DNA from 3 places in the Enterococcus salsurae genome. Region 2 is predicted to be linked to each of the others. Evidence: a T-box and tRNA genes for the amino acid it is inferred to sense, from the RefSeq annotation. Region 2 holds a T-box; the other regions hold tRNA genes.

Region 1 (3,283 bases), on a different contig from region 2:
AGTTTTTATACGTATAATAATCTGCTGTGAAAAAAATCGATTGGTCATCCGTATATTGTAATGCCACTTGATACCATTGACTAGTAGCCGCTGCATACCCTTGCCAATCATCTGCTGCCAACGCATCAAGACGCGCCTTTTCGGCTTGATTCCAAGGCGTAAAGGCCGCAACCGCCAAACCTGCCGACCAATGTTCTGAGGTATCAGCTGCTTGCTCGTCTAAGTATGCCTGACGTACCTGATAGCGTTGGCTCATTTCCGCTTGATCCACTCGCTCGATTGGCCGATAACTTTGTTGCTGGAAGCAAAAAACAACTGCATAAATCAGCAACAAACAAAAGACACCGATCGTCTTTTTGCTGCGGAGCAACTGCCGCAACTCGAATAAAAAATAGTCTTTGATCATCGTCCACCTCGCAAGAGCCATTGTTTTTTATCCGCCCATAAAATCAAAGCTAGCCCACAGACTATCATGGCCAAAGTGATGACCCAACTGCCGTAAACCCCTAGCTGACTGCCGGACTGCCACGCGAAGGCGCCAGTATAAAACGGTTCGATCCGCAAGACAGCAAGTGGTGCAAAGAAGATATTTTGAGCAATTGCCAGATAACCAAAGCCATAAAGCAGTACCAAGATAAAAAATGACACATAACGATTTGGCACCACAATATTGGACAAATACCCCATGACTTCTGCCAGCAGGATCAGTAGGACCAACGATATCAAACTAACCAGCAAAAACTGAAAGAAGGGTACCGCCTGCCAATCACCCTGTAGATACAAACTGCTGGGATACTGCCAGTCACCCATTGAACCAATCAAACCCATACATAAGACGACACCAACCAAAAAAGACAGCACGATTGCCAGATTGTTCACCAGCTTGACCAAGATCTTGCTCCCCATTCTTACTGGAAAAATCTGCGGATACGCACGGATCAACGAAAAATGCCTTCTCTCTTCTAGTAAATTGTCACTTGCCATAAAAGCAAAAAAAACAAAGCCAATATTCAGCAAAAAAAGCAACGCCAATGACAACGCCGTTTGGGCATTATCAGCCGTTAAAACCGGTGTTTTCTCCTGTTGGATCAATGCTTGATAGAAGACTTTCTGTTGATTGATCAACCAGACCGGTTGCAAAAAATCATCCTCTTCTAATGGCGCTTGCCACAACTTCAGCTGGACATCTGCGATCGCAAGACTCGTTTCATTAAATCGCGGATACATTTCCATGATCAAATTCGATGATTGTCTTGTGGTAAGATTATAGTTCGTCAAAACCAAATCATACAGTGCTTGTTCTTCCTCTGTACCGTTTGCACCATTTTGATATTGATTGACTAATCGAGACGCTTGCGCTTGTTCTGCCATGGTCATTGCCGAAAGCTGAATCGGATCAACCAACTTTAAATAGAAAGAAAAACCAACCCCAATACAAAACGCACCTGCAAGACAAAGATAAAAAAAGCGCTGTTTAAATGATTTGATCAATAAATTATAGAAATACTGCATAAGTGCCCCCTTTCACTTTAATCCTTATACTATCAGCATACCGTTTCTCTGCCAAAAAACCAATCAAAAACGTAGAAAAAACGCTTTTCACTAATTTTTAAAAGCGATTGACAAACCCGTGAACAATCGGGTAAGATATTTTTTAGATGTTGAATCAATTGGTTTGACTTCATTGATGAAGCAGATGTGGTGGAACGGCAGACACGCACGCTTGAGGGGCGTGTGAGCTTAGCTCGTGTGGGTTCAAATCCCATCGTCTGCATATAGATTTGGAGTAGATTACTTTTAGTAGTCTACTTTTTTCGTTTCCTGTATTATGGTTATTCCCTTCATTAGATATCTTTCTATTTAAATAAGCAACCCTTTGATCTAACCTATCCATAATTTTTTTCACGCCCCACTTTGCCCCTATACGTTAACAAAATTTCTAAGATATGCAATCCAGATTGTGCATACTTTAAAAATAAATATTTATACTGTCATTTTTTTATGGTATCATCAGGTGAGGTGATTCTATGTATTTTATCAAAGATCTATTTGCTTTTATTGGTCTGATCAGCTTGATCGTCCTGGTATGCCAAAAAAATAAGTTCTTTTCATCACTCAGTCCAATCCAAAAATGTTGTTTTATTCTCTTAGGTATTTCTGTATCGGTACCTGCACTCATTGATTTTTTCAATGGATTTGCCCATGGTTTTTGGGAAAGCTTATAACCTGTGAAGCCATCTTTGATGGCTTTTTTTGTTAAAGCAAACAATGACGCCGATCAATTTATAGGCTTATTTCTGTCGTGTTGGCTATCTTTCTCTATGCTATACTGTATCTATCACTATCTTTCGGAGGTGAACAAATGGACAAAATCAAAGAACTTGCTCTAGTTATCCCTTTATTTATCCTTTTCTATTTTGTTCTCTGTCTGGTTATTGCTGTGGTGATCAGTCTTAGTCGCTTTCTGCTTACACGTGAACCATTTTTGGAGAATCTCAAAGAATGGTTTTTAACACTATTTTTAGAGATATTGAACCCTTTTAATTATTTTTTTTGATGATCATCATCAATATAGTTTGTACCTGAAAGGAAGTTGCAGATGCCCATCTCATTCATTGCTGCAAAAGAAAATGACTTACTTAACATCTATGCGATTCAAAAAATAGCCTTCCAATCAATATATGACACCTATCACGATGTAAATACTTCTCCATTTAGAGAATCAATGGCGCGTTTGAGAAAAAAAATGATCCAACCAAACAATCATTTCTTTTTGATCCAAAGAAATGAACAAATCATCGGCTTCATCAAAATAACCACGGATGATGAACAAGAAACCATAAGAATTTCACCGATTGCCCTCCTTCCTGTTTACCAGAATAAAGGCTACGGAAAAATGACATTGCTTAAAGCAGAAATGACTTTTCCTGCTAGAAAGGTCATTTTGAGCACCATCAAAGAAGAAGTGAAGTTGGTCAAATTTTATCAGTCTTGTGGTTATGTCATGACAAGAGATGAACCTTCTGATATCGAAGGTATGCATTTTGTTTATTTTGAAAAAGACCTATCAGGCTTTGACCGTAACATAGCAGGGCTCACAGTATTTCATTCATCAGATAAAAATAAAAGAAAAAAGTGAGGTATCCCATGAAACAATTATTTCTATCGGCTTCTTTTGTCGATGCAAAAAAACAATTTACTGAATATATAAAGACAGTTTCACAGGAAAAAACCGTGACTTTCATTCCGGCAGCCAGTCTAGTTGAAGAGGTGACTTTTTATG
Region 2 (3,283 bases):
TAGGCTTCATTCACAAAGACCATCAATTGCGAAATGGCTGTATTAAAGTGCAGCTGTTCGAAATCTTCCGTGACTTTTTTAATGGTTTGATAATACACCTTCGTCAAGCTGCCATCATTGAAGGTGGTGATTCGGTCACGCATCTTCCCTTCTTCATCAACGATCAAGCGCCATACACGATCCAAGAATTTACGGCTGCCTTCCAGTCCGTTTTCATTCCACGCAATCGATGCATCCAATGGTCCCATGAACATTTCGTATAAACGCAAAGTATCTGCTCCGTATTGATCGACCACATCATCTGGATTGACGACATTGCCACGAGATTTAGACATTTTTTCATTATTTTCCCCAAGAATCATTCCTTGGTTGAATAATTTTTCAAATGGTTCTTTCGTTGGTACGACACCAATATCGTACAAGAATTTATGCCAGAAACGGGCATAAAGCAAATGCAGCACAGCATGTTCTGCTCCGCCGATATATATATCAACTGGCATCCAACGTTTCAATTTGTCGTAATCCGCCAAAGCTGTTTTGTTATGCGGATCGATGAAACGTAAGAAATACCACGAACTTCCTGCCCATTGCGGCATTGTGTTGGTTTCGCGACGGCCTTTTTTGCCAGTTTCAGGATCGATGACATTGACCCAATCTGTCACATTGGCTAATGGAGATTCTCCTGTGCCACTCGGTTTGATATTGTCTGTGATTGGCAAGCGCAGCGGTAGTTGTTCTTCGCTTAATGCCGTAGTTGTGCCATCTTCCCAATGGATGATCGGAATTGGCTCACCCCAATACCGTTGGCGAGAGAATAACCAATCCCGCAGACGGTAGCTGATTTCTTTCTTGCCGACTTTATTTTCTTCCAGCCATGCGACCATCTTGTCGATCGCTGTTTCTTTGTCTAGGCCATCTAGAAAATCAGAGTTGATATGAAGCCCATCTTCTGTGTAGGCCGATTCCGTCACATCACCACCTGCAAGTACTGGTACGATGTCTAAACCAAATGCTTTGGCAAAATCGTGATCTCGCTCATCGTGGGCAGGTACTGCCATGATTGCGCCTGTTCCATAAGAGGCCAAGACATAGTCTGCGATCCAGATAGGGATTTCTTTGCCATTGACCGGATTGATGGCATAGGCACCCGTAAAGATACCGGTTTTCTCTTTGGATAGGTCCGTCCGATTCAAGTCCGATTTTTTGGCTGCTTCCGCCACATAGGCTGCTACATCCGCTTGTTGATCGGCGCTTGTGATCTCCTCGACTAAAGGATGTTCGGGTGCCAATACTGCATATGTTGCACCAAACAATGTATCTGGTCGTGTAGTAAAGACGGTGAAGTCTTTGTCTGAATGGGCAACTTTGAAGGTTACATTCGCCCCAATCGAACGACCGATCCAGTTGCGTTGCATTTCTTTGATGCTCTCTGGCCAGTCAACATCTTCTAAATCATCCAATAGACGGTCTGCATAAGCAGTGATTTTGAGCATCCATTGTCGCATCGGTTTGCGGATGACATCATACCCGCCACGTTCGCTTTTGCCATCAATGACTTCCTCATTGGCGATCACAGTCCCTAATTCTGGCACCCAGTTGACTGGGACTTCTGCTTCATAGGCCAATCCTTTTTCATACAATTTCGTGAAGATCCATTGGGTCCATTTATAATATTCTGGATCTGTTGTATTGATCTCACGGTTCCAGTCGTAACTAAAGCCCAATGAATTGATTTGGCGACGAAATGTTTCAATATTTTTTTTGGTGAATTCGGCTGGATCGTTCCCAGTATCTAATGCATATTGTTCTGCTGGCAGACCAAATGCATCCCACCCCATTGGATGTAAGACATTATAGCCTTGGCTACGTTTAAAACGACTTAAAATATCAGTCGCAGTATACCCTTCTGGATGTCCAACATGTAATCCTTGCCCAGATGGATAAGGAAACATATCTAATGCATAAAATTTGGGTTTGTCTGGCGCATCATGGGTATTGAATTCATTTTTCTTTGCCCAATATTTTTGCCATTTTTTTTCAATTTCTTTGTGATTGTAATTCACGACGGACGCCTCCTATAAAATTGGTGTTTTGTTTGCTGTTTTGCAAACAAAACTGATAAAAAAAAATCCTATAAAAATCAATTTGATTTTTATAGGACGTTATCAACGTGGTACCACCTAAGTTTATCTGTTCCGCAAAGAAACAGACCTCGATGTTGTAACGGCCATCGCCGTATCTGCTTAGTCATTGTTCAGTCAGATATCACTTGAAGGCGAGTTCGAAAGGTGTGCTATGCATTCTCACCAACCATGCACTCTCTGAAGCTCCAACGCTTTTCTACTATTCCTTCTCAAATGTGAAAAGATTCATTGCATTTATCCTATCAAAAATCCATCGGAATAGCAATCTATTTTACCCTTACGCTTTGACCAGGATAAATAAAATTATTTTGGATATTGTTCCATTGAATAAATTGATCGGTAGAAATCCCAAATTGGTTTGCGATCCCCCAGACAGAATCCCCAGAAGCAACTGTATAGGTACCTGCTGAAGAGGTCGTGCTTGTCGTACTAGAAGACGCGCTTGTTGTCGTACTTCCTGAGATCGATAATTGCTGGCCTGGATAAACAAAATCATTTTTGATATTGTTCGCGCTGCGTAATTGATCCATGGAGATATTGTTTTTATTTGCGATCGACCAAACAGAATCACCAGCTGCCACTGTATACGTGCCATTTGATGTAGTCGTCGTTGTGCGCGCAGTGCTGGTTGTATTGGTGGTGCTTGTCGTTGTCGAACTACCTGAGACCGATAATGTTTGGCCTGGGTAAATAAAATCATTTTCGATGTTGTTCAAACTACGCAATTTGTCCATGGAAATCCCATATTTATTGGCGACTGACCAAACGGAATCCCCTGATACCACCGTATACGTTGAACTGCTCGCCGTACTAGATGCCGTCGAGGTCGCATTTTTATTGACCAGTGATACCGATGTACTGGTCGTTGCCGAGTTTGTCGTCGATCCAGATACAGCTAACGTTTGTCCTGGATAGATAAAGTCATTTTTGATATTGTTGGCGCTGCGCAATTGATCCATGGAGATACCATGTTTGTTTGCAACAGACCAAACGGAATCCCCTGATACCACCGTATACGTTGAACTGCTGCTTGTTGTGGTGCTCACTGAAGAGGCACTTGTACTCGTACTGCTGCTGACAGTTGCCCCACCACCAGCATTTCCTGAAGCAGGCGTATCATACTTGGTCAAGCCATATTG
Region 3 (3,283 bases), on a different contig from region 2:
CAGTACCCGGATTGGCTGAAGGGGTAGACATCAGCGAAGATGGCAAAACCTATACATTTACGATTCGCGATGATGCCAAATGGAGCAATGGCGAAGCAATCACTTCCGCAGATTTCGCCTATGCATGGAAAAAGTTAGTTGACCCAGCCACAATGGGACCTAATGCGTATTTATTAGACAATGTGATGAACAGCAAGGATATTCGCGAAGGCAATGCTTCTATCGATACGATTGGTTTAGACACACCGGATGACCAAACCTTTGTCGTCCAACTCGACCAACCACAAGCGTCATTCTTGTCTGTCGTATCGATTGGTTGGCTAGCACCACAAAATGAGGCCTTCGTGGAAGAAGAAGGCGATGATTATGCGAAAACCAGTGAAGACTTGCTTTACTCTGGTCCTTTTGCACTAACCGATTGGCAACAGACCGGGGCTGAATGGACGATGGTCAAAAATGACCAATACTATGATCAAGATGTCGTCAAATTATATGAAATCAACGGATCAACGATCAAAGAAGAAAATACAGGTATCCAATTGTTTGAAAGTGATGAATTAGATATCCAAAAAGTCAGCGGCTTATATGTGCAGCAATATCAAAGCAACGATCAATTGGTGACCCACAATGATATCGCCAATTATTTCCTTGATTTCAACAAAAAAGCCAATGATGCATTGGCCAACGTGCATGTGCGCAAGGCTATTTCCTTAGCTATCGATAAAGATAGTTTAGCAAATGATGTGCTGAATGACGGCGCAAAACCATTGAATGGATTGATCCCAAGTGGTTTGTATGCCAATCCGAATACCAACGAAGATTTCCGCGCATATAGCGGCGAGTACAACCAATTTGATCAAACAGCTGCCCAAGAAGAATGGGAGAAAGCCCAAGCAGAGATTGGGGATCAGCTAGAACTGAAACTTTTGGTTACAGATGATGACAATGGACAAAAAATTGGTGAATACTTACAAAGTCAATTGCAAGAAAATCTGCCTGGCCTGACAATCACCATCAATAAACAACCTAGAACCAATTTGAATCAATCCCGTTCTGATGGTGATTATGAATTGTCTGTTTCTGGTTGGATCGCCGGCAGCAGTGATTTAGATTCCTACTTTAATCTCTATAAGAATGGCTCTTCATACAATTATGGCGGATACGATAGTGAAGAATATACAACATTGACTGAAAATGCCCGCACTGTCGATGCCAATGACCCAGATAAAGTCTTTGAAGATTATCAAGCAGCTGAAGAAATCCTATTGGATCAAGATGCCGCTCAAGTACCATTGTATCAAAGTGCGTCGAATTACTTGATCAAATCAAAAATCAAAGATATCCAATATCCCGCTTATGGCGCATACTTCTTTTTCCGAACAGCGTCTGTTAGTGAGTAAGTACAACATACAGCCCCTTTTGTCCGAATAATAGAAAAAGGCACAAAAAAAGCCCACCAAATCATTTGGTGGGTAAAATGCGGAAGATGGGAGTTGAACCCACACGAGATAATCTCACACGCGCCTGAAGCGTGCGCGTCTGCCATTCCGCCACTTCCGCCTAACAAAACGATACCTCTTTTGATGGGGAAATGCAAGCAAAAATCGCAGGTGAAATTGGGATAAAATAATGATTGACAAATGAGAGTGTCTTTGGTAATTTTAATGAAACAAAATGTAAACGCGATGAAAAAGAAAGTAAAATCAAGGTAATTGTCTTGCAGAGAGTTCCGGCAGCTGAGAAGGAACGACAATGAATGATTTGAACATGACTTTGGAGCGGATTTTCTGACTTAAATGAGGAAAATACGGCAGCCCCGTTAACAAGCACCAGTCTCCGAACGCTGTGTCGGGTACTGATAGAGGTAGAATGACGTCATTCTGCAATGTAAGGTGGTACCGCAGTCCAATGCCCTTAGTGAAAGCTAAGGGTATTTTTTTTTTACTCGAAATTTCAGAAAGTGGCATCGCGGGTATAGATTTGTTTTATGTAGACGGCGAAAGGAGGAACCCTATGCATAAATTAGTGTTACAAACAGACTTTGGTTTACAAGATGGTGCAGTCAATGCGATGTATGGCGTGGCCTATCAAGTTGAACCGCAATTGAGTATCAATGATTTAACCCATGAAATTGCCCCTTATCATATTCACGACGCGAGTTACCGCTTGTTACAAAGTGCAGCCTATTGGCCTGCAGGGACTGTGTTCGTTTCGGTGGTCGATCCGGGTGTGGGCTCAAATCGCCGAAGTGTGGTGGCCAAATTGAAGACGGGGCAATTGATTATTACGCCGGATAATGGCACCTTGACTTATGCCGCAGATTATATCGGGATCGAGGCTCTGCGGGTGATAGATGAAGACACTGAGCGGTTAGCAGGCTCATCTGAAAGTCATACGTTTCACGGTCGCGATGTCTATGTGTATAACGGCGCACGTCTTGCAAGCGGTCAACAGACCTTCGAAACAATCGGTCAGCCAGCTGATCCTAAAACTGTGACCCACTTTTTTCTTGAAAGACCCACGCAAGATGCAACAACAATTAGTGGAACGATCGATATTCTGGATATTCGCTTTGGCTCTTTATGGACCAACATTCCCTCGTCGTTTTTCAAAGAATGGCAAATCGCATACGGTCAAACGCTGTTAGTGACCATCGAATATGAACAAGCAGTCCGTTATCAAGAAACTGTCGTATTTGGACGTTCGTTTGCACAAGTCGACCCTTTGGCACCTGTCCTTTATATCAATTCATTATTACATGTCGGACTTGGCTTGAACTTAGCTTCATTTGCGGAAACATTTAACATAGGTACTGGTACAGAATGGAAAATCACACTTAAAAAGGAGAAATGAGAGATGAAAAAATCAACATTTACAGTCAAACATATCGTTGCAATCGGGATTGGTGCTGCTGTATTCTTTATACTTAAACGCTTCGTCACCATTCCAACAGGCTTCCCCAATACAGATATAGCTACCGCCTATCCATTTTTAGCATTGCTAGGGGTCGTATATGGCCCAATCGTCGCCGGACTGGCAGGTTTTATTGGTCACGCATTAGGTGATTTAACGACCTATGGCGCTTGGTGGTCATGGATCATTGCATCTGGCATATTGGGGGTATTCTTCGGTTTATTGACACGTTGGATCCCAATAGATAATGGCGTTTTTGGCGCAAAAGAAATCAAAACATTTTTGATAGGAGAAACGATTGCGAATCTGATCGTCTGGGTGATCATCGCTCCCGTAGGAGATATTCTAATCTATGCGGAAGCCGCCAATA

The links. A T-box is a leader RNA that pairs with one kind of tRNA and senses whether it is charged. The one in region 2 lies ahead of leuS (leucine--tRNA ligase), so its partner is inferred to be a tRNA-Leu.
Region 1: it has a tRNA-Leu gene. The T-box ahead of leuS (leucine--tRNA ligase) is inferred to sense a tRNA for this amino acid. The anticodon was not compared.
Region 3: it has a tRNA-Leu gene. The T-box ahead of leuS (leucine--tRNA ligase) is inferred to sense a tRNA for this amino acid. The anticodon was not compared.

What each region holds. Positions count from the first base shown of each region.
Region 1 is NZ_BAAHWY010000003.1:303,004-306,286, reverse strand. Features, by position in the region: gene ACYVRS_RS09635 (ABC transporter permease subunit) at 1-406, opposite strand, end outside; gene ACYVRS_RS09630 (hypothetical protein) at 403-1,512, opposite strand; tRNA gene ACYVRS_RS09625 (tRNA-Leu) at 1,693-1,774, shown strand; gene ACYVRS_RS09620 (hypothetical protein) at 2,028-2,225, shown strand; gene ACYVRS_RS09615 (hypothetical protein) at 2,363-2,557, shown strand; gene ACYVRS_RS09610 (GNAT family N-acetyltransferase) at 2,600-3,139, shown strand; gene ACYVRS_RS09605 (Type 1 glutamine amidotransferase-like domain-containing protein) at 3,148-3,283, shown strand, end outside.
Region 2 is NZ_BAAHWY010000004.1:384,929-388,211, forward strand. Features, by position in the region: gene leuS (leucine--tRNA ligase) at 1-2,063, opposite strand, end outside; T-box leader at 2,153-2,366, opposite strand; partial or broken gene ACYVRS_RS12040 (LysM peptidoglycan-binding domain-containing protein) at 2,414-3,283, opposite strand, start outside.
Region 3 is NZ_BAAHWY010000002.1:622,241-625,523, reverse strand. Features, by position in the region: gene ACYVRS_RS07250 (peptide ABC transporter substrate-binding protein) at 1-1,400, shown strand, start outside; tRNA gene ACYVRS_RS07245 (tRNA-Leu) at 1,479-1,560, opposite strand; T-box leader at 1,677-1,919, shown strand; gene ACYVRS_RS07240 (SAM hydrolase/SAM-dependent halogenase family protein) at 2,014-2,853, shown strand; gene ACYVRS_RS07235 (ECF-type riboflavin transporter substrate-binding protein) at 2,857-3,283, shown strand, end outside.